One region of the Marinomonas sp. AWM4_232 genome, then DNA from elsewhere that is predicted to be linked to it. Evidence: riboswitches for the same ligand, from Rfam matches in the RefSeq annotation. Region 1 holds a riboswitch; each other region holds the start of a gene.
What was found. A riboswitch is a leader RNA that binds a small molecule or an ion and turns the genes downstream of it on or off. The one in region 1 is predicted to bind thiamine pyrophosphate.
Positions count from the first base shown of each region.

Region 2: another riboswitch for thiamine pyrophosphate. It lies ahead of thiD (bifunctional hydroxymethylpyrimidine kinase/phosphomethylpyrimidine kinase); the one in region 1 lies ahead of thiB (thiamine ABC transporter substrate binding subunit).
Region 3: another riboswitch for thiamine pyrophosphate. It lies ahead of thiC (phosphomethylpyrimidine synthase ThiC); the one in region 1 lies ahead of thiB (thiamine ABC transporter substrate binding subunit).

Region 1 is NZ_JBSWTA010000001.1:643,707-655,888, forward strand. It holds gene thiB (thiamine ABC transporter substrate binding subunit) at 1-974, opposite strand, end outside; TPP riboswitch at 1,021-1,126, opposite strand; gene ACXAC1_RS03105 (glycosyltransferase family 2 protein) at 1,203-2,153, opposite strand; gene ACXAC1_RS03110 (glycosyltransferase family A protein) at 2,153-2,914, opposite strand; gene ACXAC1_RS03115 (O-antigen ligase family protein) at 3,090-4,427, shown strand; gene ACXAC1_RS03120 (3-deoxy-D-manno-octulosonic acid transferase) at 4,415-5,641, opposite strand; gene msbA (lipid A export permease/ATP-binding protein MsbA) at 5,651-7,417, opposite strand; gene hldE (bifunctional D-glycero-beta-D-manno-heptose-7-phosphate kinase/D-glycero-beta-D-manno-heptose 1-phosphate adenylyltransferase HldE) at 7,417-8,844, opposite strand; gene ACXAC1_RS03135 (AGE family epimerase/isomerase) at 8,945-10,120, shown strand; gene ACXAC1_RS03140 (glycosyltransferase family 2 protein) at 10,117-10,959, shown strand; gene ACXAC1_RS03145 (hypothetical protein) at 10,949-11,782, shown strand; gene ACXAC1_RS03150 (glycosyl transferase family 90) at 11,880-12,182, opposite strand, start outside.
Region 2 is NZ_JBSWTA010000001.1:1,339,972-1,347,332, reverse strand. It holds gene fabA (bifunctional 3-hydroxydecanoyl-ACP dehydratase/trans-2-decenoyl-ACP isomerase) at 1-329, shown strand, start outside; gene ACXAC1_RS06450 (hypothetical protein) at 372-956, opposite strand; gene thiE (thiamine phosphate synthase) at 1,058-1,678, opposite strand; gene thiM (hydroxyethylthiazole kinase) at 1,698-2,492, opposite strand; gene tenA (thiaminase II) at 2,489-3,163, opposite strand; gene ACXAC1_RS06430 (ABC transporter substrate-binding protein) at 3,172-4,122, opposite strand; gene ACXAC1_RS06425 (ABC transporter permease) at 4,138-4,878, opposite strand; gene ACXAC1_RS06420 (ABC transporter ATP-binding protein) at 4,871-5,659, opposite strand; gene thiD (bifunctional hydroxymethylpyrimidine kinase/phosphomethylpyrimidine kinase) at 5,622-6,431, opposite strand; TPP riboswitch at 6,523-6,624, opposite strand; gene ACXAC1_RS06410 (UPF0158 family protein) at 6,817-7,239, shown strand.
Region 3 is NZ_JBSWTA010000001.1:4,013,242-4,025,423, forward strand. It holds gene ACXAC1_RS19015 (ion channel) at 1-32, opposite strand, end outside; partial or broken gene ACXAC1_RS19020 (IS91 family transposase) at 354-476, opposite strand; gene thiH (2-iminoacetate synthase ThiH) at 1,075-2,232, opposite strand; gene ACXAC1_RS19030 (thiazole synthase) at 2,229-3,002, opposite strand; gene thiS (sulfur carrier protein ThiS) at 3,004-3,201, opposite strand; gene thiE (thiamine phosphate synthase) at 3,182-4,336, opposite strand; gene thiC (phosphomethylpyrimidine synthase ThiC) at 4,337-6,328, opposite strand; TPP riboswitch at 6,463-6,567, opposite strand; gene rsmI (16S rRNA (cytidine(1402)-2'-O)-methyltransferase) at 6,631-7,485, opposite strand; gene ACXAC1_RS19055 (penicillin-binding protein activator) at 7,521-9,356, shown strand; gene ACXAC1_RS19060 (YraN family protein) at 9,316-9,699, shown strand; gene ACXAC1_RS19065 (SIS domain-containing protein) at 9,710-10,303, shown strand; gene ACXAC1_RS19070 (ClpXP protease specificity-enhancing factor) at 10,305-10,691, opposite strand; gene ACXAC1_RS19075 (glutathione S-transferase N-terminal domain-containing protein) at 10,752-11,384, opposite strand; gene ACXAC1_RS19080 (cytochrome c1) at 11,504-12,182, opposite strand, start outside.

The DNA.
Region 1 (12,182 bases):
AACCACTCATTCACCCAAGCCTGACGGTTTTGCGCCACTTTCTCAGCGTCTAACGTCAGCACCTTGGTTGGCTGTGGTTGTGATGTAAATGCTTCTGGCAGAGGGTCAACATTCTCCATCACTGGATACATCCAGTTACCAGTCGCCACAACATTTTGGAAGCCTGGCTCAAGGATAAACTGCATGAACTGCTCAGCTAGCCCTTTGTTTGGAGCGTTTTCTAACATCGCTGCCACTTCGATCTGAGGGTAAAATCCTTCGCTTGCTTCGGCCGCTTTGTACTTATGCTCCCCTTCAGCAACAATGTGGTAAGCAGGAGAAGTGGTATAACTTAGCACCACATCCGCTTCACCTTTTAAGAATAAGCTATAACCGTCGTACCAGCCCTTAGTAACCGTCACAGTGTGATCTGCAAGTTTCGCCCAAGCATCCGCCGCTTGATCACCGTAGACCGACTTCATCCAAAGCAGCAAACCTAATCCCGGTGTTGACGTACGTGGGTCTTGGTAAATCACTGTTAGGTCTTGGTTCTCAACTACGTCTTTTAAGGACGCTGGTGGGGTTTCCAGTTTTTCACTGTCATAAATAAAAGCAAAATAGCCTTGGTCGAATGGTACAAAGTATGAATCATCCCAGCCGCCAGGCGTGGTCACAGCAGAAGTGTCAACGCTGTGCTTAGCCAATAAACCTGACTTCTTAGCCGCCTCCATTACATTGAGATCAAGCCCCAGTAAAACATCGGCTTCAGACGCGTCACCTTCAAGCTGTACACGGGACAAAATGCCGACCGATGAGTCCAACGTAACAAAGTTCAGCTCACAGCCACACTCTGCTTCAAAGTTGGCTTTGATCCTCGGACCTGGGCCCCACTCAGAGGCAAAAGAATCGTAGGTGTAAACATTCAGCGTTTGGGCCGATACCAAGCTACAAGACAACAAAGCTGTCGCAGAAAGCGCAAAAGATTTAAAGGACATAGTCGCTCCATAAATGAGCGGCGTATAACTGGATTGGCAAGATGTGAAGGGCTTGCTATCTCAATTCCTACGCCAGCATGATCTGGTTCAGGTTCAATGGGTTAGCCATCAATGGCTTCTCAGCGGCAAACGCCACACCCCATGAGATACAGGTGTTTTAAAACGGGGTTATTCTAGCAGATACACAGTAAGTTTAGACATAGCAACCTAGATCTAAAAAAACCAGTGTTAAATTTTCCTAGCAACCCTAATCGCACGCTGATACCGAATGTAACGATTGATTGACGCAATCGATATTCGATCAACAAAAACCAAATGCCATAAAGAAGGTAGCCATGGATTACAGATGCGCTCTACTTCACGCAATGTGGAACGAAGCAATTCACCACGTAATGAGCGAATCTCTCTGGCTAGCTGGCAAAGTGTACGAATTTTCAATTCAAGATAAGCTGAGCGTTGTTGTTTCGTCTTAACAAAGGAACCAATCTCTATGATGCATTTTAACCAGCTTTTATAGGCGCCCGTTTTATACTTACCGCCTGTCGCGCCAGCAGTGTGTATACGATAGTGATAGACAACATCTGGAATTATTAACAAAGACTTGGCTTTGCTAAACACTTCTGCGCAATACAGTAGATCTTGAGCCATGTTGAAACCTGGAGTAAAACGCTCATCCTTAAAAGAAGACGCGCGAAAGATCTTACCCCAAGGGTGCCCACGTAACTTATCATGTTGTAAAAGCGTCGTTAAACAGTCCTCGCCATAAATTGTCTCTTCACGAGAGATGTTCTCTTTAACTTTATTATTTCCAAAAGAAATATTAGACCCTTTTACAATGTCCGCACCACTACGCTCAATTGCTTGATACAAGGTTTCAATTGCAGTAGTAGGCAAAATGTCATCAGGGTCGACATACATCAAATACTTACCCCGAGCTTTTTCTAAACCAGAATTTCGAGCAACTGCACTACCACCATTCTGCTGATGTTCGATCAGATCAATATTGGTATATTCAGCCGCATACTGACGACAAATTGCGGCGCAATTATCAGGAGACTGATCTTCTATTAAAATGATTTGCAAACGACCAGCAAAAGTCTGTTTGAGTAAGGAGTCAATACAAGTGGCAATATATTGCTCAACGTTATAAACCGGTACAATTACAGATACATCAAACATTAGCTAATATCAATCCCATAATGCCCAGCAATTGCCAGCCACTGCTTACAATTATCGTTATCCCCAATATTACTTTTCATCAACGAGTATTTTTGCGTCAACAAGATAGGTAGCGGCTCAGGGTTAGGACAACTGGATTTATAAACTTTCGTCCCTTGTAAATGAGCCATCGCCTTAAACCAAAAATCATCTGCTTTAGGGGCAAGCTTCATATATAATTCTTCATTAAGTACATCTTTATAAAGGCAACCTGGGGGATATAGAACGCCTCCCCACCCCACAGCTAAGGTTCGATCAGAACTATGCCCCAGCTGTTCCGAAGACCATTTTTTATAAGGCATCAAGCCTTGTTCGTTAAACCCAAACGCTCGGCACATATGCGCTACCACAGCATCAGGGTGCTTAGCATGTTCCTGCAACAAACGTTCCAACCAGTCTCGTGGATACATTAAGTCGTCATCGCACGTCACTATGTATTCATCTGGGTGAATTTTTAGCGTTTCAATCAATTTACGATGGGAAGAAGTGCTGTCACTAAAACGTATTTCGAAGCGCTCTGACTCCAAGTCTAGAAGGGATGCAGGCAACTTAGGCTGTAGATCATGATGTACCCAAAGCACTATTTTTTTAAACGAGACGCTCTGACACAAGAGGCTACGAATCACATAATGCAGCCTTGGTAAGCGATACTCGATTGTTGTCAGGGAGATCAGTACCTGAGGCTTACCAACACTTACCGCCCTAGGCTCAGTTGAGTCCATGTATCTCAACTTAATCATTCCCATAATTGACTTAAAAAAAACGATCGCTTTCATTGCACAACACTCAACCTAGAATTACTCAACTTATCACAAAAACTTTAGTACAATCATTCACCTAGACAGGTTGAGTTAATGACCTACCCTCGTTCTCAAACAATCAAAAATAGTACACCTAATGGCAATTATATTACCAGCGCTTTCCAAAGTGTTACGCCGCCAGACCATCGAACATCAACCTAAGCTCGTTTCTGTAATAGGCTTTATCACACTGCTGGTATTTGCATTCAGCCGCTCTAGCTCATACGACATTGGCAAAACAGCATTAGAAATCACTGGCTGTTTAGGACTACTATGCCTTTATAAGTATGGAAAAGCCGTTAAGAGCGCTCCTCTTTTTATTCTTGTCCTATTGTCGGTTTTCGTTCAATCGATACCTTGGGCCTTGTCACATGTGACTCACCCTGAATGGGCTGTAAAGAATTTAGAAGTAGACTATCTCACTCGTTGGCTTATTTTTATTCCACTCACTTGGTGGGTCGCACAGTATAAGCATGGCATCTGGTTACTCTATCTCACTGCCGCGGCCGCCATTCTGTTATCACCTTGGCTCGCAGGCTATGGCACACAGGAAATTATCGATGGGCTACAAGGCAAAAGGGTCGACTTCAATCTCGAAAATGCGCAACACACTTCGCTCTTTTTTGGTATTGTCGCTTTAGGACTGATTTGTTTCACCCCGCGAATATATCGTACAAAAAAATACCTAGTACTTTTCAGCACCAGCGCCATTGCGTTGAGTTTGTGTGCCGTATTAATTAGCGCATCTAGACAATCCTGGCTAGCACTGCTGGTAACATTTGCAGTATTCGCCGTATTCTTCATTATCAAAGTATACAAGTCCTCCCAGCGCTCAAACACTGCCAGAATAATCGTATTACTTCTTACCTTAAGTGCCGGTCTCGTGTACACAGTTGCGACAAGTGACTATGTGCTAAACAGGGTAATGACTGAGAAAACAGCCATATCCAAGATACTGTCTGCAGACTTTGAAAATGTTCCATACTCAAGCTTTGGCATACGACTACACAGTTGGGTTGCGGCAAAGGATTTTATTGAGGAAAAGCCAACATTTGGCTGGGGCAGCAACGGCATGACCTTAGTGATTAAGAAGACTGAATGGCTGCCTGATTTTGTCAGAAAACAATTTGGTCACTTGCATAATTCCTATATTGAAATACTGGTTAACTTTGGGATTATAGGGTTGATATTTTATCTATCTGCTTGGGTTTATTTGACCAAAAAGGTACTGCAACATATACGAAATAAAGAACTGCCAGCGGATATTGGCTATTTCTATTTTAGCTTTATATGTTTTTGGAGCGTGATGATTTGTTTTGAGGCTTATCAAAACTATTGGACGGGGACGCTCTGCCTTCAGATCATCCTAGCAGGAGTGTTTGGCAAAATATGGCATGAAAAGCTGAATATCTCCTCCAACAACTACCCTAAGTAACAGAGAACCCGCTTAAGCGCTCCTTGATTAGCTTGCGCGTTGCGTAGCGCTTTTTGCCCCATAACTTGTCGCTGATCGGCGTTTTGCAATAAGAGAAGCTGTTCCGCCAACTCCCCCGCTGATGATACGCGGACAGCACCACCATCGTGTATCAGTGATTCTGTAATGTCAGCAAAATTAAAGGTGTGCGCACCCACAATAACAGGTTTGGATAAGATCGCGGGCTCAATCGGGTTGTGCCCTCCTCGCTCGATCATACTGCCGGCAACAAAGGCCACATCAGAAATGGCAAAATAGCGCATCATTTCACCCATGCTATCACCGAGCAGCACTTCTGCATGCGCCCAAGTATCCAGCTGATCAGCCGAGCGCCGTACAGTATGAAAGCCTTGCTGTTGGCTGAGTTCATAGACAGCCTCAAAGCGCTCAGGATGGCGAGGGACTAAGATCAATTTTGCTTGTGGTATTTGTTTTCTAAGAGTTTGGTGCGCCTCTAAAAACTGCACATCTTCGCCCTCATGGGTACTGGCAGCAATCCAAACAAACTCATGATTGGGCGCGAGCGCTTCACGCCAAATAGGCACTTCACTGTCATCCGGAGCAGTAATATCAAATTTGATATTACCCACCACTGAAACGTCTTTTGCGCCCAAAGATTGAAAGCGTTTTGCATCGGCTACAGCGTGGGCCAAGAAACGATCCGGCAGAGCCATCAGAGGTTTTGAAAAACAGCCAAACTTTTCATATCGCTTGGCTGAGCGCTCACTCAAACGGGCATTAATAATCTGTATGATCATGCCCTTTGCTTTCGCCGTTTGAAGCAAATTGGGCCAAAGCTCGGTTTCAATAATAGCGAGTTGAGGGCAGTTGAGATCACCTAAAGCACGCTGCACACAAACCTTATGATCTAAAGGCAAATAACGATGCTGAACACGGTCTGCGAACCACTTTTGCACTTGTTCTTCACCAGTCGGTGTCACTGTGGTGATCAGCAGTTGCTTGCCTGGGTTTGCTTCAAACCATCGAGCAATCAATGGTTTGGCAGCTAGCACTTCGCCAACAGACGCGCAGTGTAACCAAAGATCGGCTTGCACAGCCCCCCAATTACCGAACGTTTCTTGCACTCGATAATTGGCGTAGCGTTTATGAAAGCGCCAAATACGTCGCGCAATAAATGGCGACACTAAGGCCAGCAGCACACGATAGAGCCACATAAATCTGAGTTACTCTTCGTTAAATTGTTTTTGGTGAAGTTGAGCGTAGGCGCCATTTTGCGCCAATAACTCATTATGGGAACCAACTTCAATGATCGAGCCATGATCCACCACCGCAATGATGTCTGCATTTTCAATAGTCGAAAGTCGATGAGCAATGGCAATCGTAGTGCGGTTTTTCATTAGACTGTCCAACGCCTGTTGAATCGCTCGTTCCGACTCAGTATCCAAGGCAGACGTCGCTTCGTCCAAAATCAAAATAGGCGCATTCTTTAAAATAGCGCGAGCGATGGCAATACGTTGACGCTGACCGCCAGAGAGCAGCACACCATTCTCACCTACCATGGTGTCTAGCCCTTGGTCCAAGCCTTGGATGAATTCCCAAGCGTTCGCTGCTTTGGCAGCAGCAATCACATCTTCTTCGGAAGCACCACGCAAATAGCCGTAAGCAATATTTTCGCGAATGGAGCCATTGAATAACACCACATTCTGATTCACCAAGGCAATCTGGCTACGTAGACTTTTCAGGCTATATTCACGACTGTCAGCACCATCAATTAACAGCTCACCACTGGTCACATCATATAAACGCGGCACAAGGTTCGCCAAAGTAGACTTACCACCACCCGAGCGACCAACTAGTGCCAACGTCTTGCCTGCGGGCAGCTTTAGATTAATTTTATTTAAGATAAGACGATCGCTACTCGGATATTGAAAACACAAATTGCGCCATTCAATATCCCCTTTGGCATTCGCTAGGTGCTTGGAACCATTGTCCTCTTCTTCTGCCATATCGATGAAATCAAAGATACTTTGGGCCGCGGCAATGCCTTTTTGCAAGGTACTGTTTACATCTGTCAACTGGCGAGCAGGTTTACTGAGCATCCCCGCAGCCGAAATAAACGATACAAAGTCTCCGGCAGACATGTGCTGACTAAGATTTGGATCTAAAGCCAGCCAAATCAGAATCGCTAATGAAATCGCCACTAGAAATTGCACGACCGGAATATTAAGAGCTTTAGTCAGCTCCATTTTTAGCTGAGAGCGTCGGTTATCACCAGCCGCTTGGCGAAAGCGATCACGCTCGTATTCAAAGCCACCAAAGATCTTAACCACTTCATGACCTTTAATAGATTCAGATGCGACATCAGAGACGCCCCCCATAGCATTTTGAATCCGTTTACTTAGCTTACGAAAGCGCTTTGACGCATAAGATACAACAAAACCAATGATAGGGATGATTAACAAAAATAGAATCGAAAGCTTCCAGTTTACATACAACATATAACCCAATAAACCGACGACGGTTAAACCCTCGCGAAGCAAGGTTTTAACGGCCGATGTCACGGCACCGATCACTTGCTCCGTATCATAGGTCAGCTTGGATAGCAGGCGGCCTGAAGGCATTTCACTATAATAACTGGTAGGCAGTAGTACTAATTTATCGAACATAGTTGTCCGCAAATCGTAAACAACCTTATTGGCTATCTTTGCCATAAAGTAGCTACCGAAAAACGTACCAATACCACGTAAAAAGATAATCGATAAAATGATGACAGGGATCATCAAGCGATTTTCTTCAATAGCGCCATTTGAGACAACGTCGACGATATACTTCAACTGATATGCTAGGGCAGGCTCCATGGCACCATAGAGCATATAGCCCATCACACTAATCAGGAAAATCAGCCATTGAGATTTGATATATCCAAGCAGGCGAAGGTAAATCTTAACCCCTGACTTTTTAGCCGAGGTTTGTGGGTCAGAAGCTGCCATTAACTGTTCGCCTTTTCAATAATTTTGGTCGTAGAGTAACCGTCTACAAAGGTCAGCACTTTCACTTCACCGCCATGCTCCAAAACATGTCCGGCCCCGACTATTGATTCAATCGTGTAGTCTCCGCCTTTAACCAGGATATCTGGAGTCAACTGTTGAATAATGTCCAAAGGGGTATCTTCATCAAACCACGTCACCCAATCAATCGCACCGACCCCCTCTAAGACAGCCATGCGATGAGTTAGATCATTAATAGGACGTGACTCTCCTTTTAGACGCCTAACTGATGCGTCGGTATTAACTGCCACTACCAGGCGATCGCCTAGCGCCTTGGCTTGCTTAATATAGGTTACATGACCTGGGTGAAGGATATCGAAACAGCCATTGGTAAACACAATTTTCTCACCATTTAACTGTGCTAATTTAATTTGTTCCTTGAGCGCTTCAGGTGATAACACACCAAAATTAGTCGAATGCGAACGAGCAAACATGATGGCCTCAAGCGTTTCTGCCGAAATGGATGCGGTTCCCAGTTTCCCTACCACATAACCTGCCGCCAGGTTGGCATAATCCACTGCATCCGCAAAGCGCTTACTTGTGGTGTAAACAGCAGTCAAAACAGCAATGACAGTATCGCCAGCTCCTGTTACATCGAACACTTCTTTCGCTGCGGTTGCCAAAAGCAAAGGAGACTTGCTCTTTTCAAACAGCACCAGACCATGCTCTCCACGTGTCACAAGTAAAGCTTGGCAATTCAGTTCATGCCTAAGCTTTTCACCTTTAGCAAAAAAATCAGCCTCGTTAACACAGGCGCCAACTATGACCTCAAACTCAGCCAAATTTGGTTTCACCAAGGTCGCGTTCTTATAAATTGAAAAATCATTGCCTTTGGGATCGACTAAGGAAGCCACTTGGGATTCATTGGCCAAGTCGATTAACTTGGATACCTCAGTTAATGCCCCTTTTGCGTAGTCTGAAAAAATGACTGCATCGGCATTTGGTATACTCTGCTTACATAAATTCTCTAAAGCATGTAAGTCGTCTAAATTGACATGAACATCTTCAAAATCTAATCGAATAAGCTGTTGGTGACGGCTCAGAATACGAAGTTTGGTGATGGTGGCATAATTGGGTGAAACGCAGAACTTACACTCAACCCCCGCCGACTCTAACAAATGCGTCAATATACGGCCATTTTCGTCATCGCCCACAATACCAATTAAGGTCACAGCGACACCAAGTTTAGCCAACCCAATAGCAACATTGGCTGCCCCACCTGGTTTATCCTCAATTTCCGAAACTTTTACTACAGGCACTGGCGCTTCAGGAGAAATTCGAGAGGTCCCACCCTGCCAATATCTATCCACCATCAAATCACCAATAACAACGACTTTTTTGTTGGCGAGATTTAAATACGAAGAGGTCATAAACACTTATCAATCGATTTTTGAGGGCAATCATCTTATCATAGACAGGCTATAAGTTGGATACACCAACGTTCTATTCGCCAAAAGTGACCAAGACCTAATGCAAGATCCAATCATTCGCCAATCCAAAGCGTATCTCTATGATCAACTGCTTCCCAAGTGGCTTAACTTTGGGATTGAATCGACGAATCATTTAAGCTATGAAAGACTTCAACTTGATTGGCAGCCTCTCCGTACTGGTCAAAGAAGGTTACTATCACAGTGCCGTCAACTTTATACATTTAGCCATGCCTACCAACAGACTTCTCGTCAAGATTTCTTAGAGCCGTTAGCCCCGCTATTTGACTCCATTTTGGAACACTACTTCGTTGATGATCATTGGTGCTTCGCAGTCAATGACAAACTAGTCATTTCAGACCATCGCACAGACACCTATACCCTAGCTTTCGTTATACTATCGTTCAGCCACTACTTTACTGTCACGCATGACGTTAGAGCAGAACAACATGTTGAAACAGTACATCGATTACTATCCGAAACGTTACGCGCTGACAGCGGTGGTTTTCATGAAAGCTACCCCATTGAAACGCATGAAATCCGTCGCCAAAATCCGCATATGCATCTGTTAGAGGGCTATCTGGCAGCTTATGAGGTCTTTAAGCGTGCCGACTATAGAGCAATGATCGAAGAATTAGCCGACCTTGCTCTGCAGAAGTTTTACCACCCTGAATCCAATACCTTAAGAGAGTTCTTCGACTACGATTGGCAACTTGATACGACAAAAGGACATATTGTCGAGCCTGGTCATTTCTTTGAGTGGGTTTGGCTATTACATGAAACCTATGACGTAACTAAGCAACAGCCCCTAATCCATTTGGCAGATCAGCTCTGGGAAAGCGCCCAGCGTATTGGCTTATCCTCAAATGGAGGGATTTTCAACCAAGTAGATGGCAATACAGGTCGAGCACTTGATAGAAATAAACGTATTTGGCCTATCACAGAATACTTGAAGGCTATCACTAAAGCCCCAATTTCTGAGTTAGATAAGCGATTTTACCTTCAAGATACCCTTGAGTTTATGCATAGATACTATTTCCACAGTAACGGGGGGTGGAACGAATATCTTGATGAGCAAAACCAAGCAGTAAAAGACGCGAACTTACCAGCGACCACTACTTATCATATTTTTTTAGGTTTAAGTGAAGCCTTTAAACACCTAGAAACAAGCAAACTTGAACCCAACCAATCATTCAACAAGATCGAACAACAGCCATGAAAACCAGTGTCATTTTCACTACCTATAACTCTCCAAAATGGCTTGAAAAAGTGCTTTGGGGTTTTTTTCAACAAACAGTCAAAGATTTTGAAATCGTTATCGCCGATGATGGTTCAAAAGATGAAACTCGACAGTTAATAGAGCGTATTCGCCAAGAAACAAACATTCCTATTCAACATGTTTGGCAAGAGGATGACGGCTTTCAGAAATGCCGCATCATGAACAAAGCCGTTTTGGCTGCCAAAGGTGAATATATTATTTTCACTGATGGGGATTGCATCCCAAGAAAAGACTTTATCGAGCAGCACCTTAGCCTTTCAGAGCCAAACACATACTTGTCTGGCGGGTACTTTAAACTCCCCATGGATATCAGCGAAGCCATTACAAAACAAGATATCGAACAACAAAAGCCATTTGATATCGACTGGCTGATCAGTATGGGGATGAAGAAGACTCATAAAATGATGAAGCTTACGGCCGAAGGGAACTGGGCAAAATTCCTAAATAAAGTCAGCCCAGCACGCGCCACGTGGAATGGTCACAGCGCTTCATGCTACAAGAAGCATATTCTGGCAGTTGATGGCTTTGAAGAAGAAATGCAATACGGCGGACAGGACTGTGAGTTTGGCGATCGCCTAGTCAATCACGGCCTTAAAGCAAAACGCATCCGCTATTCTGCGGTGTGTGTACACCTTGACCATAAACGAGGCTATGTTACGCCGGAAATGCTTGCCCATAGTAAAAAAATTCGCACTCAAACTAAGCAAGAAAGACTCATTAAAGCTCGTAAAGGCATAAGCACTCATTTACAAAGCAATGGATCAGAACATGAAGCTTAAAGAGTTTTTTAAATCGGTAAAGCAGAGCTTCCTTTTAAAAAGAATACCAACAGAGCAGATTAAAAAGCCGAGAAATGTAGCGCCGGATATTGTGGTCAGCCTGACCTCAATCCCTTCACGAATTAACAGTATCGATCTTACTATTCGTAGTATTCTGGCCCAGTCTGTACAGCCAAGCAAGATCACGCTTTGGCTGCACTCAGACCTCGAACAACAGATTCCAGATAAGCTAAATGAACTACAAGGTGTAATTTTCTCGATACACTTTACGAATGATTTAACCTGCTCCCACCGAAAGCTTATCTATAGTCTTGAGCAATTCCCAAACAAAAACATTGTTACTTGTGATGATGACTTGCTATACGCTAACGACTGGCTAAATGCTTTACTCACAGAACACCAAAAACACCCAAATAATGTAATCGCCAATGAGTGTCGAATGATCACCTACCAAAACGGTGAACCATTACCTTACAAACAATGGCAAACCCTTACTGAGCACGGAAGAACGGGCTTTGATTTATTGCCAATTGGGTACGGCGGCGTTCTCTATCCAGTCAATGCGCTTTACCATGAAGTCACAGACAGTGAATTATTCCTAAGTCTAGCCCCAAAGGCCGATGACCTTTGGTTTAAAGTCATGTCTTTATTGAATGGAACGGAAGTCACTAGACCGTCTTCCCCTCCTAAGAAACCAACCCCTATCATTGGCTCACAAAAGGTTTCTTTGAAGAAAACAAACGTTAATGCGGACGGCAATCGCCAGCAATGGATACAAATTTGTAAGCATTACAAATTAACAGAGCAGCACTTATACCGATGAAGACGCATAAATAGATTTTAAGGCACTTTAGACAGTCTCAAGTGCCTTAAAAAATTGCCAGAATCACTAATCTGCTACCAACTCAATAACAGCTAGCCTAACGACTGATCTGCAGATCAAAATATTTCTTGGCCACCATTAGAGAAAGTAACTTCTCTTGCTTAGCGTCAAAAAATGCTTGTACATAATTCTGCGCATTAGCAATGATTGATTGGGCCTCTTCTAAATGTTCAGGTTGATTAAAATATGTGATTTTTTCCTCTAAGTCAGAAAAGTCATCTTTTAACTCAATATAGTGAACCCCAGCCTCCAAACGCCCCTCCATAAACCAAGTTTCATAGCGAGGTTTACGCATCATAACCAGAGAATTTGAAGCCATCGCCCACTTCAAGTTCGTGGC
Region 2 (7,361 bases), 690 kb from region 1:
TACATCCCGATCAGTGGTTTTTCTCCTGTCATTTTAAAGGCGATCCTGTAATGCCTGGATGCTTGGGACTGGATGCGCTGTGGCAATTGCTCGGTGTTTACATCGGGTGGTTAGGCGTACCTGGGAGAGGGCGCGCCTTAGGCGTGGGGCAAGTGCGGTTTACAGGTCAGATTTACCCAGACGCTAAGCAGATCGAATACCATGTTCACGTAAAGCGATTTATCAAAAAACCTTTAGGAATGGGCATCGCTGATGGCTATGTTTTGCTGAACAATGAGGTGATTTACACCGCAAAAGACCTAAAGGTAGGGATGATTAAGCAGGGCTGAATTAGTATGACAGTCCTACAAGTTCTCGCTAACATTAACGTTTTAATCGGGGGTATTCGGTACCACCCCAAATAAATTCTCTACGTAGAAGGTTTGTTTAGCGATTCGGTCATGTACGGCGGCTTGTACTGAGTAACGTCCAGGGGAAAAGGTTGCTTCTATGGTGATTTTGACGCTACTCGTACCGAGTGTATAGCGTTGTTTGAGTGGGGCGCGCTGCCAAAGCTCTATGTTCTTTCCAAGCATGCTTTTTTTGCCATCTGGTGTAATGAAGTAGAGGTCGACATCGAGTTGGCACTTGCCCTGATTGTCGGTTTGGCAGCCTTCAAAGATAATCGCGCTGTAGACGCTTTCATTCATTTTAACGAACGGGCCTAACTCAGGTTTAATAATTCCCGTTTTGATGAATTGTGCTTCTAAGGCGTCAGGGTTCTTTGTCATCATGAAGGCAATGGCTTTGATACCGTGATTGTATGGCTTTCTGATGGTGGGGGTGTAATGCTCCATTCCACCCTTTGATGGAATGACTCGCGCGAATGACTGATATTCAGGTTGGTTAGTGGGTTGCTGAGCACAGGCGCTTAACCACAATGTTATTAGCGCAAGTGAAGCTAATTTCAATCTCATTTTTCATCCCTGTCAAAAACGTATTTCCTTATGATCAACATAACAGAAACGAGATTTATTTGCATTTATGCCTGTTAAATAGATTTGTAAAGTTTTATGGACTAACGACTCTGAATCACTGTCTTTAAACTACGAGTTGCTTGGGTGACGTTGTCGGCATGGCTAATGGCGGAGACCAGTGCGATGCCGTGTACGCCTGTTGCGGCGATGTCGGCTAGGTTGTCGTGTCGAATTCCGCCGATGGCGACGATGGGTTTATCGTAGGCCGCTAAGGCTTCTTTTAGACCATTTAGGCCCCAGTGGTATTGGGTGTTGGTTTTGGTCGGTGTGGGGTAAATAGCGCTTAAACCAATGTAATCAATGGGCAGGTGTTGGGCTTCTTCCAATTGTTGCCAGCTCTCGATTGAGAGCCCTAGAATTTTCTCTGGTCCCAATAAATATCGTGCGTCATGCACGGGCATATCGCTTTGTCCGAGGTGCACGCCATCCGCATCCACGGCTAGGGCAACGTCGACGCGATCATTGATAATAAGCGGAACGTTGGCGGCTTTGAGTATCGGCTGAATGGCGCGGGCACGGCGAATAAAGTCACGTACATCGTGATGCTTTTCCCGAAGTTGCACCATGGTCACCCCACCGGCGACCGCTTGAGTGACGACGCGTACTAATGTGTCGAGGTCTTGGTTGTCGTCGGTAACGAGATACAGTTCGTAGGGTGACATGGTGTTTCCTTCTAAAGTATTAGGCCAGTTGCGACAGTTTCAGGCGCTGCGTTAGCGTGTCGGCATCTAAGTTATACAAGGCATCGAGCAAGGCCACTTGCAGACTGCCAGGGCCATTGGCCTGCTCTGCGGCGATTTCACCTGCCACACCCATGACCGCTGCGGCGGATAATCCGCTGGTTTCACCAATGGCTGCGAATGCTCCGGTGATCGCGCTGAGTGAACAACCTGTGCCAGTTACTTGCGTCATCATTGGGTGGCCATTGTTCAGTGCAAAAGTACCTTCATTGCTGACGACGTAGTCGGTTGCACCAGAGATAACTACTTGCGCTTGGTATTGTTCAACCAATTGCTTAGCCGCCTCCAATGCGGCTTCGCTAGGGTCTTGCGAATCGACTCCTTTCCCTTGTGAGGCCTGTCCCGCTAACGCAATGATTTCCGACGCATTGCCACGAATGATCAAATGCTTGGCAAGGGCGGCCAAATGACTTGCGGTGTGGGTGCGTAAGCTGGTCGCACCACATCCTACAGGATCAAGTACCACTGGTTTGCCCGCTTCATTGGCTTGTTCCACGGCAAAGGTCATGCGCTCAATCCAAGTACGATCCAAGGTGCCGATATTGATCACCAAGGCGCCAGCAAAGGCCATCATCTCAGCCATTTCTTCTCGCGAGTGCGCCATGATGGGTGAGGCGCCAATAGCGAGCAATGCGTTGGCGGAGTTATTCATCACCACATAGTTGGTGATATTGACGACTAATGGCGCTTGTTCACGCAGTTGCGCCAGCGCGGTACAAATAGCTTTTACGTTCATAGGTTGGCTCCGGATTGGTTAAGGCCCTGTTGCCAAAAGGCAATTTCCATACGTGTGGCCGTGCGGAAGGTTTCAATTAGCTGCTGGCCCTTTTGGCTGGTTAGCTCGATATCGGCAAGTAATTTATTAAAGTGCGTTGCGCCTTGTGCCACATGGGATTGGAAGTCATCGCCACTGTAGAGCTTAAGCCACGTTTGATAAGGGTTGCCTTCCCATACTGTGTCAGGCTGTTGTGCCAGTTGGCGACCGATGACGGCATAGCCAATGGAACAAGGTGCTAGGGCTGCATAGAGGCTGACCAAATCGCCACTCATGCCAGCGTCCAACACAAAGCGCGTGTAGGCCACAGTGCCAAAGTCCTCTGGCTCTTGTTCCATATCTTGTTCGCTAATGCCCCATTGCTCGCACCATGCCGCATGGTGCGCGATTTCACTGTCGAGCAACGCGTGTACGGTTGGCAACGCTTGGCGCATGTCTTCTAGGCTGTTGGCTTTATAAATGGCCAAAGCATAGGCTCGTACATAGTGCTTGAGGAACAAGAAGTCTTGCTTCAGATAATGCAGAAAGCTTGGCTTTGCTAAGGTGCCTTTGGCCAACTGCTGTACGAAATCATGTTCCGTATAGGCTTGCCACTCTTGCTGGCACGCCTCAATCAGATCTTGATATTGCATAATGGCTCCTAGTTAAGGTTTGGCACGTAGTCTTGGGCTTTGGGTAGCGATTCGATGATGCCGTGCTCAAACATAAACTCGGCGTAACCATCGTAACGGGCCAGATCAATCGCCGCTGGGCGTAGGGCAAAACGCGTTAAGGTGTCTTTCCATGCTAGAGCATTCAGCTCGTTGTCCAAGGTATCAGGAGAGTAGGCGATGAATTCTTTCCAAGCCGCTTCTGGGTGGTTTACGATGTAGGTGGTGGCTTTTTCTAAGGCACGGTTAAAGGCTTGAATCGACTCCTTATCGTAGGTTTTTCTGTTCGCCACAAACACCAATTCATCGTAGGCCGGTACACCGTGCTCTTCTGGGAAAAACGCTGTCGCAGCGTAGTTTTCAAGTTTTAGCTGATTGGTTTCAAAGTTACGCAGACCACCCCAAATCGCATCCACTTTGCCAGAAGCCAACGATGCCGACAAAGACCAACCGACGTTGATGATCTCGACCTCATCCCACATCACACCATGGTGTTTAAGCATGGTGCCAACGGTGGCTTCTTCTGTACCAGCGATAGCGATGCCGATCTTCTTACCTTTCAAATCCGCTGGTGATTCAATCTTGCTATCGTCCATTACCATTAAGGTGTTCAGCGGCGTCGCAATCAAGGTAGCAGAACGGATCAAGGGTAAGCCCGCCGCCACATCAATGGTCAACGTTGGCTGATAGGAAATCGCCATATCGACTTTGCCCGCAGCGACCAGCTTGGGCGGCATACTTGGGTCAGCAGGCTCTTGGATAGTGACATCTAGGCCTTGTTCCGCAAAGTAGCCTTTTTCCTGTGCAATCACGATGGGGCCATGGTTTGGGTTCACAAACCAATCCAGCATCAGCGACAGCTCATGGTCGGCTGCAAACAATGAAGAGCTGGCTGAAAGGCCTAGCAGAGCAGTGGTGCTGAAACGTGTAAAAGTATTCATAGAAGTCATCCATCCTTATTGGGAATGCCAAGGTAACGAGCGTTTTAATAACCAATCGACACTGAAATACAGGGCGACCGAAAACAGAGAAAGAATAAACAGCGCGGCGAACATTTCGTCGATGCGCATGCGGGCATTGGCTTGTAACATCAAATAACCAAGGCCAGCGCTGGAGCCAACCCATTCGCCCACCACCGCACCAATCGGTGCAACCACCACCGCGACTCGTAGTCCTGAGCCTAAAGCAGGTAACGCGGCAGGCAATTGAATGTGCCAAAGGGTGCGCCAGCGGTTCGCGTTAAGGGTTTGGGCGAGATCCAGATAGCCGGACGGCGTGCTGCGCAGGCCATCGAAACAACAGGTGGTCACGGGGAAGAAGATAATAATCGCCGCCATGGCGACTTTTGAGGCGATGCCGTAGTCCAGCCAAAGCATCAAAATCGGCGCGATGGCAAATACCGGAATGGCTTGGCTGGCAATCAAAATCGGCAGCAACCATTGTTTTACCGGACGAAACAGCAGCATCAGCAAGGCGAAGCACAAACCAATGCTGACACCGAGGGCTAGCCCAATCAGTACTTCTTGTGCCGTGACCCAGGTATGTGACCAAAGCATTGGCCAGCGTGAGATCAACACCTCAAACACCGCCATGGGAGCGGGCAAAATAAAGCTGGGTAACGACCAGATCAGGATCGCCCCTTGCCATAAGCCCAGTATCACAAGACTTGCTGTGGCACCACGAAGCCAATTAGACATGTTCACCTCCAAGTCGATGCAGAATATCGTTTTGAAGTGCGGCGCTGTGTTCATCCAATTGCCGAGGTGGCGAAGTTGCTAAACCCGCTAAAAGATGTGCGTTGGCGGGAGAGCCTTCCATCACATAGATCTGATGACCCAAGCGCACTGCTTCTTGCGGATCATGAGTCACCAGCAACACGGTTTTGCCTTGTAGTAGCTCAAATGAAAGGCTTTGCAGCTTGTGGCGCGTCACCGCATCTAAGGCTGAGAACGGCTCATCCATTAATACAATGGGGCGTTCTTGCAGTAAGGTTCGCGCTAAGGCAACCCGCTGGCGCATGCCACCAGATAGCGTGTGAGGGTAGTTATCGGCGTGCGCCTTGAGGCCTACTTTGTCCAGCAGTAACAAGGCTTTATCACGTATGCCTTGGGACAAGCTGCGACCTTGTAAGCGTTCGGCAATGCAGACGTTATCAAGTACAGACAACCAAGGCAGCAGTAAATCCTGCTGCGCCATGTAAGCAATATTGCCAGACAGTGATTGGCCGTCTGTCTCGATTTTTCCTTGCCATTGGGCATTTTCTAATAACCCTGCGAGCTTGCGCAAAATCGAGGTCTTACCACAACCACTACGGCCCAATAGACATGTCCATTGCTGAGCTGTCAGCTGCATGACTAAGTCCTGCAACACTGGCTGCGCTTTTGTTGTATAGCGTAGGGCATCCGCTTGAATCGAGATCGCAAATCCTTGGTGCATAGGCTTAGCGCTGCCATTGATAAAAGTGATGAACAGGACCATGACCTTGACCAATCCGTAACTGGTTTGAGGCAGCAATGGCGCCGGTTAAATAGTCTTTGGCTTGTTGTACTGCCGACGTTAGGTCCGCGCCTTGAGCAAGATAGGAGGCAATCGCTGACGATAGGGTACAGCCTGTACCGTGGGTGTTTTGTGTATCAATGCGAGGTGCGGTAAAGGTTTGCACATCGCCATTTGCGATCAACCAATCGTTGCTGACTGGCAAGCTTTCAAGGTGCCCTCCTTTTAGCAACACCGCTTTTGTTGGCAATTGCTGTAACGCTGGGATCTGCTCTTTTATAGCTTTTTCAGAGTCTGGAACGTTTGTGTTCAGCAGGGTAGCTGCTTCAGGCAGGTTGGGAGTAATCAGCGTGGCTAACGGCAGTAGCTCGTCTATTAGAGTTTGAATGGCGGTCTGTTGTAGCAATAAGTCGCCACTGGTCGCCACCATCACTGGGTCGAGCACAATGTGTTTTGGTTGGTGTTGGCGCAGCTTGCGGGCGATAAGCTGGATGATTTCTGAGTTCGCCAACATACCGATTTTGACCGCTTGCACGTTGAGATCGGTAAAGACCGCATCCAATTGTGCTGCGATATGCTCTAGGGGAATGGCGTGGACATCGGTTACACCAAGGGTGTTTTGAGCTGTGGTCGCCGTGATTACTGTACAGGCGTAACTGCCCGTGGCAGAGATGGCTTTGATATCGGCTTGGATGCCTGCTCCACCGCCGCTGTCCGAGCCTGCGATGCTTAACGTAATAGGAGTGTTTGTCATGATATTCCCCTCGGACGAAGGGAAAATGGGGGCGAAATGCACGGAGTGCAGGAGCCAGCGACATGGGATGCAAACATCGCAAAACTCAACTAACTTTGTCCCCATAGTTCCCTACGTCAGTGCTAACTGAATCAGGTTCAACGGGTCTCGCTTAAGCGATCTCAGCAGCAAAACTGCCCCCCGACTATGTGATCACGATGTTATCAGCTCTTTGCCCCTGACACTAGCTACCTCTTAGGCCCTCGATTTTTGGAGGACTGCGCTTTTCACGGGAACCGCGTTCATGTTTGGAATACCGCTTAAACATAATTGGCCCCTTCGCATAAATAAGCTAAGTTTGTTTATGAATCATTCCCACGGTATGAATTTGATTAGCGAGGCTTTTATGACAGCGACACTTTCAGACATTGAATCGGCAGTTGAGTTTGTAACATCTGGAGAGGGGATGTCTGAAGTTTATATTGATAGGTGTACAGACGCGATTTATTACATTGACGATGCTATAGAAGAGAGCCTTCCTGAAAATCTCTATGAAAGTACCCAATACATTGCTGTCCCAAACAAACAGGAATTAGGTTTGGATAAGAGCATTGCCATCCAATTTGTCGCTGAAAACCTACCTGAGCAGCTAGATCTCGCCTATGAAACCTTCAGTAAAAAGGGCGCTTACAGACGTTTCAAAGACTTCCTCAATACAGCCGATAAACTGGAAGCTTGGTACTCGTATGAAGCGCTGGTGCTTCGGGAGGCTATTATAGAATGGGGTCAAGAAAATAACCTTCGATTTAGCGATGCGCCAAGTTTGTAGGACCTCGGTTTCCGAGGGAATGGACTGTAAACGAGGTAAATTATTAACTAATCGTAGCTTCCTGCGCACAGCACGTTTTTATAAACGCAACATCAAGATGTTTGTTGCTAGTCGCTCTTCTA
Region 3 (12,182 bases), 3.4 Mb from region 1:
GTTCCAGAAATTGAAAACTTATTTGCGGCCATTATTTATGCTTGCTTTGATTCTCGTTTAAAAGGCTAACAATTAAGGGTTATACGGCAGCGTAGCTGCGGCTATAACCCACTGTTGAACGGCCGCGTTGTCTATATAGGGGATTTGCTTTTTTCATGGTGGGACTTCCCTGTTAAATAACTCGCTAAAACCAAAGATCCTCTGGTCTATTCCGCATCAGATCGTCTTTGATCGCCGATATATTGGTTCTTAATGTACCCATTTGTAGCGTGATTTCACCAGAGAGGCAAGCGATTCCCTCAGGCCTTATGACCTGATCTGTGTTTACACTCTGATCTCACTATGTGCTAACTCTAACTGCCATTGTCCCATGGTAGCATGACGCGAGGCTGTTCCGTCACGTTACTCTCAGTGACGTCACCAAGATAAGTAACAGTACGTTCTCCACAAGCAGGGCAAGAGCAACTTGATTCCGAACTATTGCGATCAGATGAAAAATTCACGAGATTTAGGCTTGGCGATTTACCTCATAAATGCAGGTTTGGTCGCGGGTACAACCCGCTCCTACAAAATAGATATTAGCAACGTTCCATGTGTTTGATTCGCGCTGACGTTCGAAGGGAGGAACGACCTGAGATTTGCGCAAGCGAATTGAATTACATGGAATGGGGCCGCGAAGTGGTTTCCGTGTGCCGAAGCGGAGATTTAGTAACCTAGAATTACCCCCTAGTTTGCAGGTTGCTCCCTCGCGCAGCGAGGTCGTACAAGAGTTCAAAGCTGTCGTTTTCGAACTATTGGGGGCAGATAAAAATTCACGAAATTTAAGCTTGGCGATTTACCTCATAAATGCAGGTTTGGTCGCGGGTACAACCCGCTCCTACAAAGTGTAGTTTCCTTAGCAACGTTCCGTGTGTTTGTTTCGCGCTGACGTTCGAAGGGAGGAACGACCTGAGATTTGCGCAAGCGAATTGAATACATGGAATGAAGCAGCGAAGCAGATTATGAGCTCCGAAACTGAGATTTAGCAGCCCAGAGTATGCCTAGGCTGCGGATTTTTCCCTCGCGCAGGGAAGCTTACATGTTTAGGGAGATGTCCCAGTCTTTCCAGACGACTTCGCGGCCTTGGGCGCGGATGGCGTTGGCGATTTCGGTGACGCTGCGTTCGTCGCTGATTTCAAATTGCTCTAGGGCTTCTTTGGCGTCATCGGCGTAGCCGCCCGGTTGAGTTTTCGATTCTGCGCTCATGGTGGTGAAGCCCATGCGTGCGGCGTGGTTACGAAACTCCGCCGACTCTCGGGTGGAAAGGCTCATTTCCAAGTCCGCATCAAAGAGTCGCCATGCGGCGATAAGTTGCACTAGTTCGAGATCGGAGATCACGGATTTCGGTACGATGCCACCAGCACAGGGGCGAATGCGCGGGAATGCAACGCTAAAACGTGAACGCCAGTAGCGTTTTTGCAGGTGTCTTAGATGGTGCGCCATCATGATGGAGTCGGTGCGCCAGTCGTCCAAACCAAGTAAAACGCCTAAGCCGATTTTATGGACCTTGGCTTGGCCGATACGATCCGGTGCGTCTAAGCGGTAGTTAAAGTCAGACTTGTTACCCCGTAAATGATGCTCAAGGTAGGTACTACGTCGGTAGGTTTCTTGGTAGACCAAGACGCCATCGAGGCCGAGTTCTTTGAGTTGCGCATACTCTTCCATTTCCAATGGCTGCACTTCCATGGAAAGCTGGCTAAAAGCGGGCTTAAACAATGGCAACATGCGCTCGAAGTAAGGCATGGAGACTTTTTTGGTTTCGCCCGTCACCAGCAAGATATGGTCAAAACCCTTTTTCTTGATGGCGTCGATTTCTCGTTCAATCTGCGCTTCGTTCAAGGTTAAGCGCTTGATGGCATTGCTCATGGAAAAGCCGCAGTAGGTGCATTCGTTGGCGCAGGTATTAGACAAATACAAAGGCGCAAACAAGCTGACTGTCTTACCAAAACGCTGCAACGTCAGGCGTTCACTCTCTGCTACCATCTCATTGATAAATGGCTTGGCGGCTGGGGAGATCAAGGCGGCAAAGTCATTGATATCACGCTTAGGTTTGGCCAGTGCTCGACGCACGTCTGCTTCGGTGGCGTTTTGATGCTGAGCGGTAATGGCGTCCCAATTTAGCGCTTCGAGTTGTGCGCTAAATTGGCCTTCGACCGCTGGGCTTTGATGCAAGACTCGTATGGCGCCACTCATACCAGCTCCTTGAGGAACTCGGTGAAAGGACTAGACGCTTCGGCGGTATGTTGCACTTTACCCGTACCCGATTCATAGGCCGTTCGCCCTGCTTCCACCGCCAGTTTAAAGGCTTTACCCATCATTTCAGGATGGCTAGCAACCGCCATGGCGGTGTTAACCAAGACCGCATCCGCGCCGGCTTCTAACGCAGCGGCAGCATGAGACGGTGCGCCAATGCCCGCATCAACAATCACAGGCACAGTGCTTTGCTCAATAATGATGTCGAGGAAGGGTTTAGAGGCCAAACCTTGGTTCGAGCCAATCGGTGCACCTAGTGGCATCACACATTGTGCGCCCACTTCTTCTAGGCGTTTGCACAGTACTGGGTCCGCATGAATATAAGGCATCACCACAAAGCCTTGGCGCACTAGCTCTTCGACCGCTTTAAGGGTCTCAATTGGATCTGGCATTAGGTAACGTTGATCTGGGTGGATTTCCACTTTGACCCAATTCGTCTCTAAGGCTTCTCGGGCCAATTGGGCAGCGTAGATAGCTTCTTTAGCATCGCGAGCACCAGAAGTGTTTGGCAATAGCTTTACACCCAGTTTTTGCAATGGCTTTAGAATATTGTCAGAGCCGGCTTTTAAATCCATACGGCGCAAGGACAAGGTGGTCATTTCACTGCCACTTGCCAAGATGGAAGCAATCATCTGCTCTTGGTTGGCGTATTTGCCCGTACCGGTAAATAAGCGTGATGAAAAGGTATGACCTGCAATCGTTAATGACATATTAACCTCCTGCAATGGATTCAAAGATATCGATACGGTCGTTGTCTTTTAATAGGCAATCCGACCACAGACTGCGTGGCACCACTTGTTGATTCACTGCCACCGCGACCCGCTGTTCAGTACTGACATAGCTTTCTAGTAAAGCGGATAAAGTGCTGTGCTCAGACTGAACTGGCTCATCATTCACATACAGTTGCATCAACTTCTCCTTGTACATCATTGAGCACCGCCTTTAGCAAAGATTGTGTTGCGGTTTTTGGATCGTCCGCACGGGTAATCGCGGTCACCAAGGCGATGGAATCCACGCCTGTGGCTTTTACTTTTGGCAAGCGTTCCGCATTGATACCACCGATGGCCACTGTTGGGTAAGCACCATTGATCAGCTCAACATATTGGCCTAAACGGGTTAAACCTTGTGGCTGAGACGGCATATCCTTAGTCACAGTTGGAAAAATGTGACCAAGGGCGATGTAGCTTGGCTTGAGGTTAAAGGCACGCATGATTTCAAAATAACCATGAGTGCTTATGCCAAGACGTAAGCCGGCCTGCTGGATCGCCGAAAGATCCGCCACTTCAATGTCTTCTTGCCCCAAATGCACACCGTAAGCGCCCAGTTCAATAGCCAGTTGCCAATAGTCATTGATAAAGACTTGCGCGCCATGTTGCTCGCCTAAGGCGATGGCTTGTTGGATCTTTTTCCTCAGATCCTTGTCGTCAGCATCTTTGATACGCAATTGCGTAGTGGTCACACCCTGTTCTAATACCAAGGCCAACCATTCCACGGTATCTACCACTGGGTAGAGGGTAAACAGCTCTTTGCGAATGGGGCTAAACTCAGCCTCGCCAGCGATCACATGGTCATCGGCGAAGCTGGTGCGTGGGAACCAAGTACGATCTTCCGGCCAACCCGCCCCCGCAGCACGGGCTTGTTGTGTTAACCATGCGAGCGCCAAGGTCATGGCATCTAAATGTTCGTAGCCTTGCTCAATAAAACACGCCAACGCCACGGCAAGATCGTTTTGGTTTATCTTGGTCAGTTTATCAGCTTGAAAATGGGCAATACGCTGACCTGGCAGCTGAACCGTAATCTGATTATTTAGGCATTGGGCCTGATAGATATTGCTTTCTGCCTCGAGCTTACGAACAAACTGCCAAGTTTCCATTGTTGTTTTCAGCGTTAATTCGCCGTGGAGCAGTTCAATACAGCACTGATTCTGAGTTTCATCGGTTGTGGAGTGAAACACTCGACACCCAAGGTGTTGAGTGTTATCCAAAACAGATGATTTAAACCCAGCGTCACGAAACGCTATTTGTTTAACATCTGTTGAGATCATCTATTTTTCACTCACTAATTCTTGTTGCTCTAGCTTTTCGGCAGCCAGCTTATCAGTGGTTAACTTGTCTGTGGTCAAATAGACATCACTGCCTAGCTCTTTGAACTGCTCAGACATCTGCTGCATACCCTCTTCTGCCGTTACGTCCACCGCTTCGATCTTCTCAAGGCCTGCGGCGTAGTCACGTACTTCTTGAGTGATCTTCATCGAACAGAATTTCGGACCACACATCGAGCAGAAGTGAGCCACTTTACCGGACGCTTGTGGCAAGGTTTCATCGTGGTAAGAACGTGCTGTTTCTGGGTCTAGAGACAGGTTGAATTGATCTTCCCAACGGAATTCAAAACGTGCTTTAGACAAGGCATTATCACGCACTTGTGCGCCTGGATGACCTTTGGCCAAGTCCGCCGCATGGGCCGCGATCTTGTAAGTGATCAGACCTTGCTTCACGTCTTCTTTGTTCGGCAGACCCAAATGCTCTTTTGGTGTGACGTAACATAGCATGGCACAGCCGTACCAACCGATTTGCGCGGCACCGATACCAGAGGTGAAGTGGTCATAGCCGGGGGCGATGTCTTGCGTCAATGGGCCTAAGGTGTAGAACGGCGCTTCGTGGCAGTGCTCAAGTTGCAGATCCATGTTTTCTTTGATCAATTGCATTGGCACGTGTCCTGGCCCTTCGATCATCACCTGAACATCGTAGTCCCATGCAATCTTCGTTAGTTCACCAAGGGTACGCAGCTCCGACAGTTGTGCTTCGTCGTTGGCATCCATGATCGAGCCTGGACGTAGTCCGTCACCTAGCGAAAGAGCCACATCATAGGCAGCACAGATTTCACAAATTTCTTTGAAACGTGTGTAAAGGAAGTTTTCTGTATGGTGCGCAAGACACCATTTCGCCATGATGGAACCGCCACGAGAGACAATTCCCGTTAGGCGTTTCGCTGTCATTGGCACGTAGCGTAGCAAGACACCACAGTGGATGGTGAAGTAATCCACGCCCTGCTCAGCCTGCTCGATCAAGGTATCGCGGAACACTTCCCAGTTTAGGTCTTCGGCAACACCATCTACTTTTTCAAGAGCTTGGTAAATCGGTACCGTACCGATTGGTACGGGCGAGTTACGTAGGATCCATTCACGGGTTTCGTGGATGTTTTTGCCAGTCGACAAGTCCATCACGGTGTCTGCGCCCCAGCGCGTTGACCAGACCAATTTCTCCACTTCTTCTTCGATAGAAGACGTCACCGCCGAGTTACCAATATTGGCATTCACCTTCACTAGGAAGTTACGGCCAATGATCATAGGCTCAGTTTCTGGGTGGTTGATGTTGTTAGGGATGATGGCGCGACCTTCTGCCACTTCTTTACGCACGAATTCAGGGGTAATTTCAGTTTGCAGGTTAGCACCAAAGCTGTGGCCCGGGTGCTGTTTTAGCAAAAGCTCAGATTTGATCGCCTGTAGGTTTTGGTTCTCACGGATGGCGATGTATTCCATCTCTGGCGTAATGATGCCTTGGCGCGCGTAGTGCATTTGCGTGACACATTGACCCGCTTTAGCTTTACGCACTTTTGGTAGGTGCTTAAAGCGCAATTCGTCTAGCTCATTATTGGCTAAACGCTCTTGAGCGAAGTTTGAGCTGGCGCTTTCTAGCACTTCAGTATCGTTACGGGCTTCGATCCATTGTTTACGTAATGCTTTTAGACCCACATGAACGTCAATGTTTTCTGCAGGATCGGCGTATGGCCCCGCAGTATCGTAAACATAGATTGGCTCGTTTGGCTCAAAAGTCAGATTGTTAGGGTCCGAGCCAATAGGCGTATCGGTTAAATTAATCTGACGCATGGGCACCTGGATCGATGCATCGGAGCCTTGTACGTAAATACGTTCGGAGGATGGAAAAGGAGTAGCTTGCAAAGACTCGATAAACGCTTTGGCTTCTAGACGGGCAATTTCACGAGTTTTCTTATTAGGTTTTGCAGGTGTAGTCGACATTAGCAGATTCCCATTATTGTATGTTTGGAAAAAATGCTTGTCAGGAGGTCACGTACTTCCACGTACGCGCGGCTGTTTTAAGACCTATTGCCCTTTGTGGACTAGGTTAAAACAACGCAATTTTAGCAGAAAAGAAATGATGCTTTCTTGTTCCCTTCGCAGGTATTAGCCTGATCAGGTTCTGCGGATCCCGCATTAAAATGCGATCTCAGCCAATTAAGGCACTCCGACAAGTTGCACATCAGTATACGCGTTTGTTTGCTTCTGTAAACAAACAAAGATTGAATGATTGGTTAGTAAAATTACGCTTCGTTCATCGCAAGCGCTTGCTTGTACAAAGCGTTTTTCTTCTCACCAGTGATCTCAGCAGCCAATGCTGCCGCTTGTTTTACAGGCAATTCTTTGAGCAATATTTTTAAAATTTTAAGAGCCTCGCTGTTGTCTTCTTCCTGTGCAGGCAAAGACACCATCATCACGAACTCACCACGAGTTTGGTTGCTATCGTCTTGTAAAATACGCTTAATTTCTGAAACTGAGCCTGATATAAATGTTTCAAAAGTCTTGGTTAATTCACGTGCCAAGGCCACTTGAGCTTGCTCACCCCAAACCGCTTCGAGGTCTTCTAAACAGTCCAAAATACGATGGGTAGATTCATAGAAAACCACGGTACCAAGACTTGGCATCCAGCTCGACATTTCGTCGCGACGAGATTTACTTTTTGCTGGCAAAAAGCCGACAAAGCTAAAACGGTCTGTTGGTAATCCTGATGCACACAGTGCGGTAATCAATGCAGATGGGCCTGGAACAGGCACAACTTTGTGCCCTTCTTGACGTAAAAAGTTCACCACATGATAACCAGGATCAGAGATCAATGGCGTGCCCGCATCAGAGATCAAGGCCACGTTTTTACCGTCACTTAACAAGGAAGCAATGTAGGACGCCTTATCGCGCTCATTGTGGTCATGTAGAGCAAACAGCTTTGTATCGATACCAAAATGATTCATCAAACGTTTGCTATGACGGGTGTCCTCTGCAGCGATAAAGTCAACTTCTTGTAAAACTCGTTTTGCACGATCCGTAAAATCGTCCAGATTACCGATTGGGGTCGCTACAATGTAGAAGGTTCCTCTCACATCATTATCAGACTGTGTTACCATGATTCCTCTTTAATAGGCTTAAGTATTGCGTGCATATGAGTTTGTTTAGATCCCGTATCATACCACTTTCCTTGGTGACATTGTCTCTAATTGGTTGTGGCGCCATTGAAACATCCATGCCTGATCAAGGCTCAACTAAAACCGTTGCTGAGCAGTCAGGGGATTTATCCGATTATCAATATGCGATAGCGCAAGCTCAGGCACAAAGTTCGCCTCAGGCGGCCGCGCCATTTTATTTTGCCGCAGCGAAAGCGCTTTTCTTAGACGAACAGTACCTTGAAGCGAGATCATTGCTTGAAGGCCACGTTATTTCCATTAGTAACTCAAGCCAGTTTGAAGGCATGCTACTAATGAGTGATATTGCATTGGCATTAGATACACCTTTGCTGGCATTACAGATGCTTGGTCAGGCTTCACAGCTAAGTGCAGCGCAGCGACTAGAAAACAACACTGAGCTATTACGACATCGTGCGCGCGTGATGGCTTCATTGGATAATTGGCCCAATGCAGTGAAGGACTACATGCAATTAAGCCTTCAGTTACCTGTGGATGCACAGCTAAACAATCAAGAAGAGCTTTGGTTTGCGATTCAAAACTTAACCGACAATGAAGTAACTTATCTTCAGGTGAGTAGCAATTTACCGCTACTAGATGGATGGTTAAACGTTTCTAATATCTTACGTGATCAATCCATGACCGTTGAACAGCAAGTCCAAGCCTTCAAGCACTGGCAATCTGCTCATGCAAGCCATCCCGCTGCAATCAATCCGCCACGAGATTTCCAAATAATGGCTTCCTTAGAAGACCATATGCCGAGCTCTGTTGCGGTATTACTGCCAATGAGTAAAGAATTAAAAGTTGCTTCAGAAGCTATTTTAGACGGTCTCTTGCAACAATATTATGCCAACGCTGAAGTGCAGCCAGCTCTACATCTTATTGATACCGACCGTTACGCCAATTTCGCTGATGCCTACGCAGCAGCAAGTTCTACTGGTGCGGAGACCATTATCGGCCCCTTACGCAAACAGAATGTTAGTCAGTTACCACATTTAGTGACCGACATCCCCACCGTTGCACTGAACCAACTTGAAATTAATACCCTGACGCCGAACCTTTACCACTTTTCATTAAATGTTAAAGACGATATTCGTGAGCTCATCGCATTCGCCAAAAAAGAAGGGGCAGAAAACTCCGCCATTCTTACAACCCAGCCTACTTGGGCACTACGTCAAGGCGATCAATTTAAAGGGATTGCGCAGCAACAAGGTCTGCCAGTATTAACTTCTCTCTCCTATGAAGACACTCCGACAGGGCGTGCAAATGCTGTGAAGCAGTTGCTACAAGTGGATGAAAGTGAGGCGCGAATTCGCCGTATACGCCAGTGGACAAATCAAGATATCGAGTCCACACCTCGTGCCCGCCAAGATTTAGATTATGTGTACTATGTCGGTAAGCTTGAAGATGCAAAGCAGATTCGCCCATTGCTCAACTTTTACTTTGCTGACGACATTCCAATGCTGGCTTCGCAAACCATTCATGATCGTTCACCCAGCTCAACGACCAAAAACGAAGATATTGAGCGTATTGTGTTCAGTGAGCTGCCTGCCATCCTAGAACAACAAAGCAGAGGTGGAAGCAGTCAACCTCTAGTCCTACAAAGGCTGACAGCACTGGGGAATGACAGTTACTTGATTGCTAAGCGACTGGCATTATTCACTAATGTTCGGTCTGCTAAAGTATCTGCTAAGACAGGTATTATCACCCTAGAAAATAATGGCATGTTCAACCGTCGACCAAATATTGTGACGTATAAGCAAGGAGCGCTTATCGATGCTAAGGAAAGTTATTTCACCCACAAAGAAACAGAGTGATGGCGCTAAAGCTGAGCGACTTGCAGAGCAATTCCTCGTTCAGCAAGGCTACCAACTTATTGATAGAAATGTTCACTGCCGCGCGGGCGAGCTGGATTTGATAATGCGATCCCCTTGCAGACAGAGCATTGTATTTATTGAAGTCAGATACAGAGCTAGCAAAGCACGTGGCAGCGCCAGCGAAACAATTACAAGACAGAAATTTCAGCGCTGTTTAAAATCAGCTGAATTCTGGTTAATGAAACACAACTTGCAACAAAGCCAATACCAAATAGATGTGATTGCTATAGATGGGGAGCTTTCCCAAAGCAACATTCATTGGCTGCAGGCAGTACAGGTATAAGCAGTTATTTATGGATTATCAAGAAGCGATCTATACGCAATTTGCGCAAAGTTTTGAGTCACAGCAATATGCACTGGAAACCTTACCAGCACACATAGAGCATGCAGCCATAGTGCTATTTAATAGCATTGCTAATGGCGGAAAAGTGGTTGCGGTTGGCAATGGGACTGGTTCGTACATTTCTCAGTATTTTAGCACGCTGCTACTTGATCGAATGGATCGTGAACGTCCAGGCCTGCCAGCCGTGTCACTGACCAGTAACGGCAACGCCCTGTTAGCCATTACGCACAATGACAGCTATCACGACGTATTCTCGAAACAGATCACTGCGATCGGCAACCCTGGCGACGTATTATTTGTCGTCGCAAACAAAGGCAATACTTCGCCTATTATTCAGGCCATTCAAGCTGCCCATGAGCGCAAAATGAGCATTGTCGCATTAACGACACCGGATGCTAAAAATGTGTCTGCGCTGACTTCACAAGATGATACCGAGATTAAAATCAACTTAACGGGTACATCTCGAGTCCAAGAATGCCAAACAACTGTTGTCCACACATTAGTAGACTTACTTGAACGCCAGTTGTTTGGCTATGAAGATTAATCTACTTCACGACTTTTAACGTGAAACCTTTTTGTGGTGGCTCTGGTGGCGTTGGTTCAGGCTCTGGAGTCACTTCAAAGGTTTCAGGTGGGAATACCATTCCGTCATTATTTTCCTTCGCATATAACGCTATCGCTGCTGCCATTGGCACAAAAACCTGCATTGGCTTACCGCTAAAGCGCGCTTCAAATGACACCCCTTGCTTATCAATATGTAGATGCCTAACCGCACTCATACTGATGTTCAAGACAATTTGACCATCATTAACAAATTCTCTTGGCACCACAGCACCTTCAAAGTCTGCGTCTACCAATAAATACGGCGTTAAGTCGTTGTCTGCGATCCACTCATATGTCGCATTAAGTAGATATGAACGTTTCGGAATCATTCTTTGCACTCCTGAAAATAAAAAGGGGCTTCACGCCCCTTTTGAAAACTTGATGTGCCGTTAGTCTAGGCGCATTTCCTGTTCTGCTTCTGACAGACTTTCTTTGAAAGACTCACGATCAAAAACCAGATCCATATACTTGTACAAGCCCGGCGCTTGCGCTTTTTCGATATCTACGCCCAATACCGGAAGACGCCACAAGATCGGAGCCAAGCAACAATCAACGATCGTGAACTCTTCACTCATGAAGTAAGGTTTCTCTTCGAAGATTGGCGATACACTGATTAAGCTTTCACGCAGCTCTTTCTGCGCGCTTTCAACCGCATCACGATCTTTACTCGTCAAAATCGTGTCGACCAAACCAGCCCAGTCACGCTGAATACGATACATGTACAAACGACTGTCTGCACGTGCGACAGGGTATACAGGTAACAACGGAGGATGAGGGAAACGCTCATCTAAATACTCCATCATTACATTTGGCTCATAAAGCACCAACTCACGATCAACCAATGCTGGCAACTCATTGTAAGGGTTGATATCTGCCAATTCCTCTGGCTTGTTGAAAGGATCAACATCAATAATATCTACGGTTACCGCTTTTTCAGCCAAAACGATTCGTACGCGATGGCTGTAGTGATCTTCTCCATCAGAGAAGAACGTCATTGAAGAGCGCTTTGCAATAACACCCATGTATAACCCCTATTCAATAAACAACGAAAACCCCATTAAGGGGTTAACTTAACAAACTACGATGTAAATGTCCCTCTTGAAGGAGGGACATTTTGGGCAAAACAACAATCACTTTGTGTTTAGTGAATTTCGCGCCAGTATTCTTTGTTCAATAGGTATGCAAAGATACCAAATAGAACGATGAATAATAACACTTTTATTCCTAAGGATTCAGCCTGTAAACGACTTGGCTCCCCCATATACACTAAGAAATTGGTAACATCGTAAGCAACTTGATCAAACTCTTCTTCTGAAAGTTGACCTTCTGTTTTCTGCACCACGACATTACATTGTTCTTCTGTCAAAATATCGCCAGTTAGTGTATCAAATTTTGGCTTACCATGCTCGTCCATCGCAGGCGCTTGTGCACAAGTCATATGACGAACTCCTTGTAGGTGTTCTAAGACGTTTGGCATCCCAACACTCGGGAACACCGTATTGTTGACACCCCAAGGACGTGTTTTATCTTCGTAAAAAGACTTCAAGTAGGTATAAACCCAATCATGACCACGCAGGCGAGCTTCAAGCGTCAAGTCTGGCGGCGTTGCACCAAACCACTCTTTGGCATCTTTTGCATCCATCGCATTATCCATTAGGTCACCAATTTTCTTACCCGAAGGCAATAAGTTGGCTTCGAATAAATCCGCCGGAATACCCAAATCCGTTGCAGCTCGCTCATATCGTGCATAGCCCATTTCGTGACAGCCAGCACAATAGTTTGAGTAAACCTGCATCCCTCGTTGTAAAGAAGCTTTATCG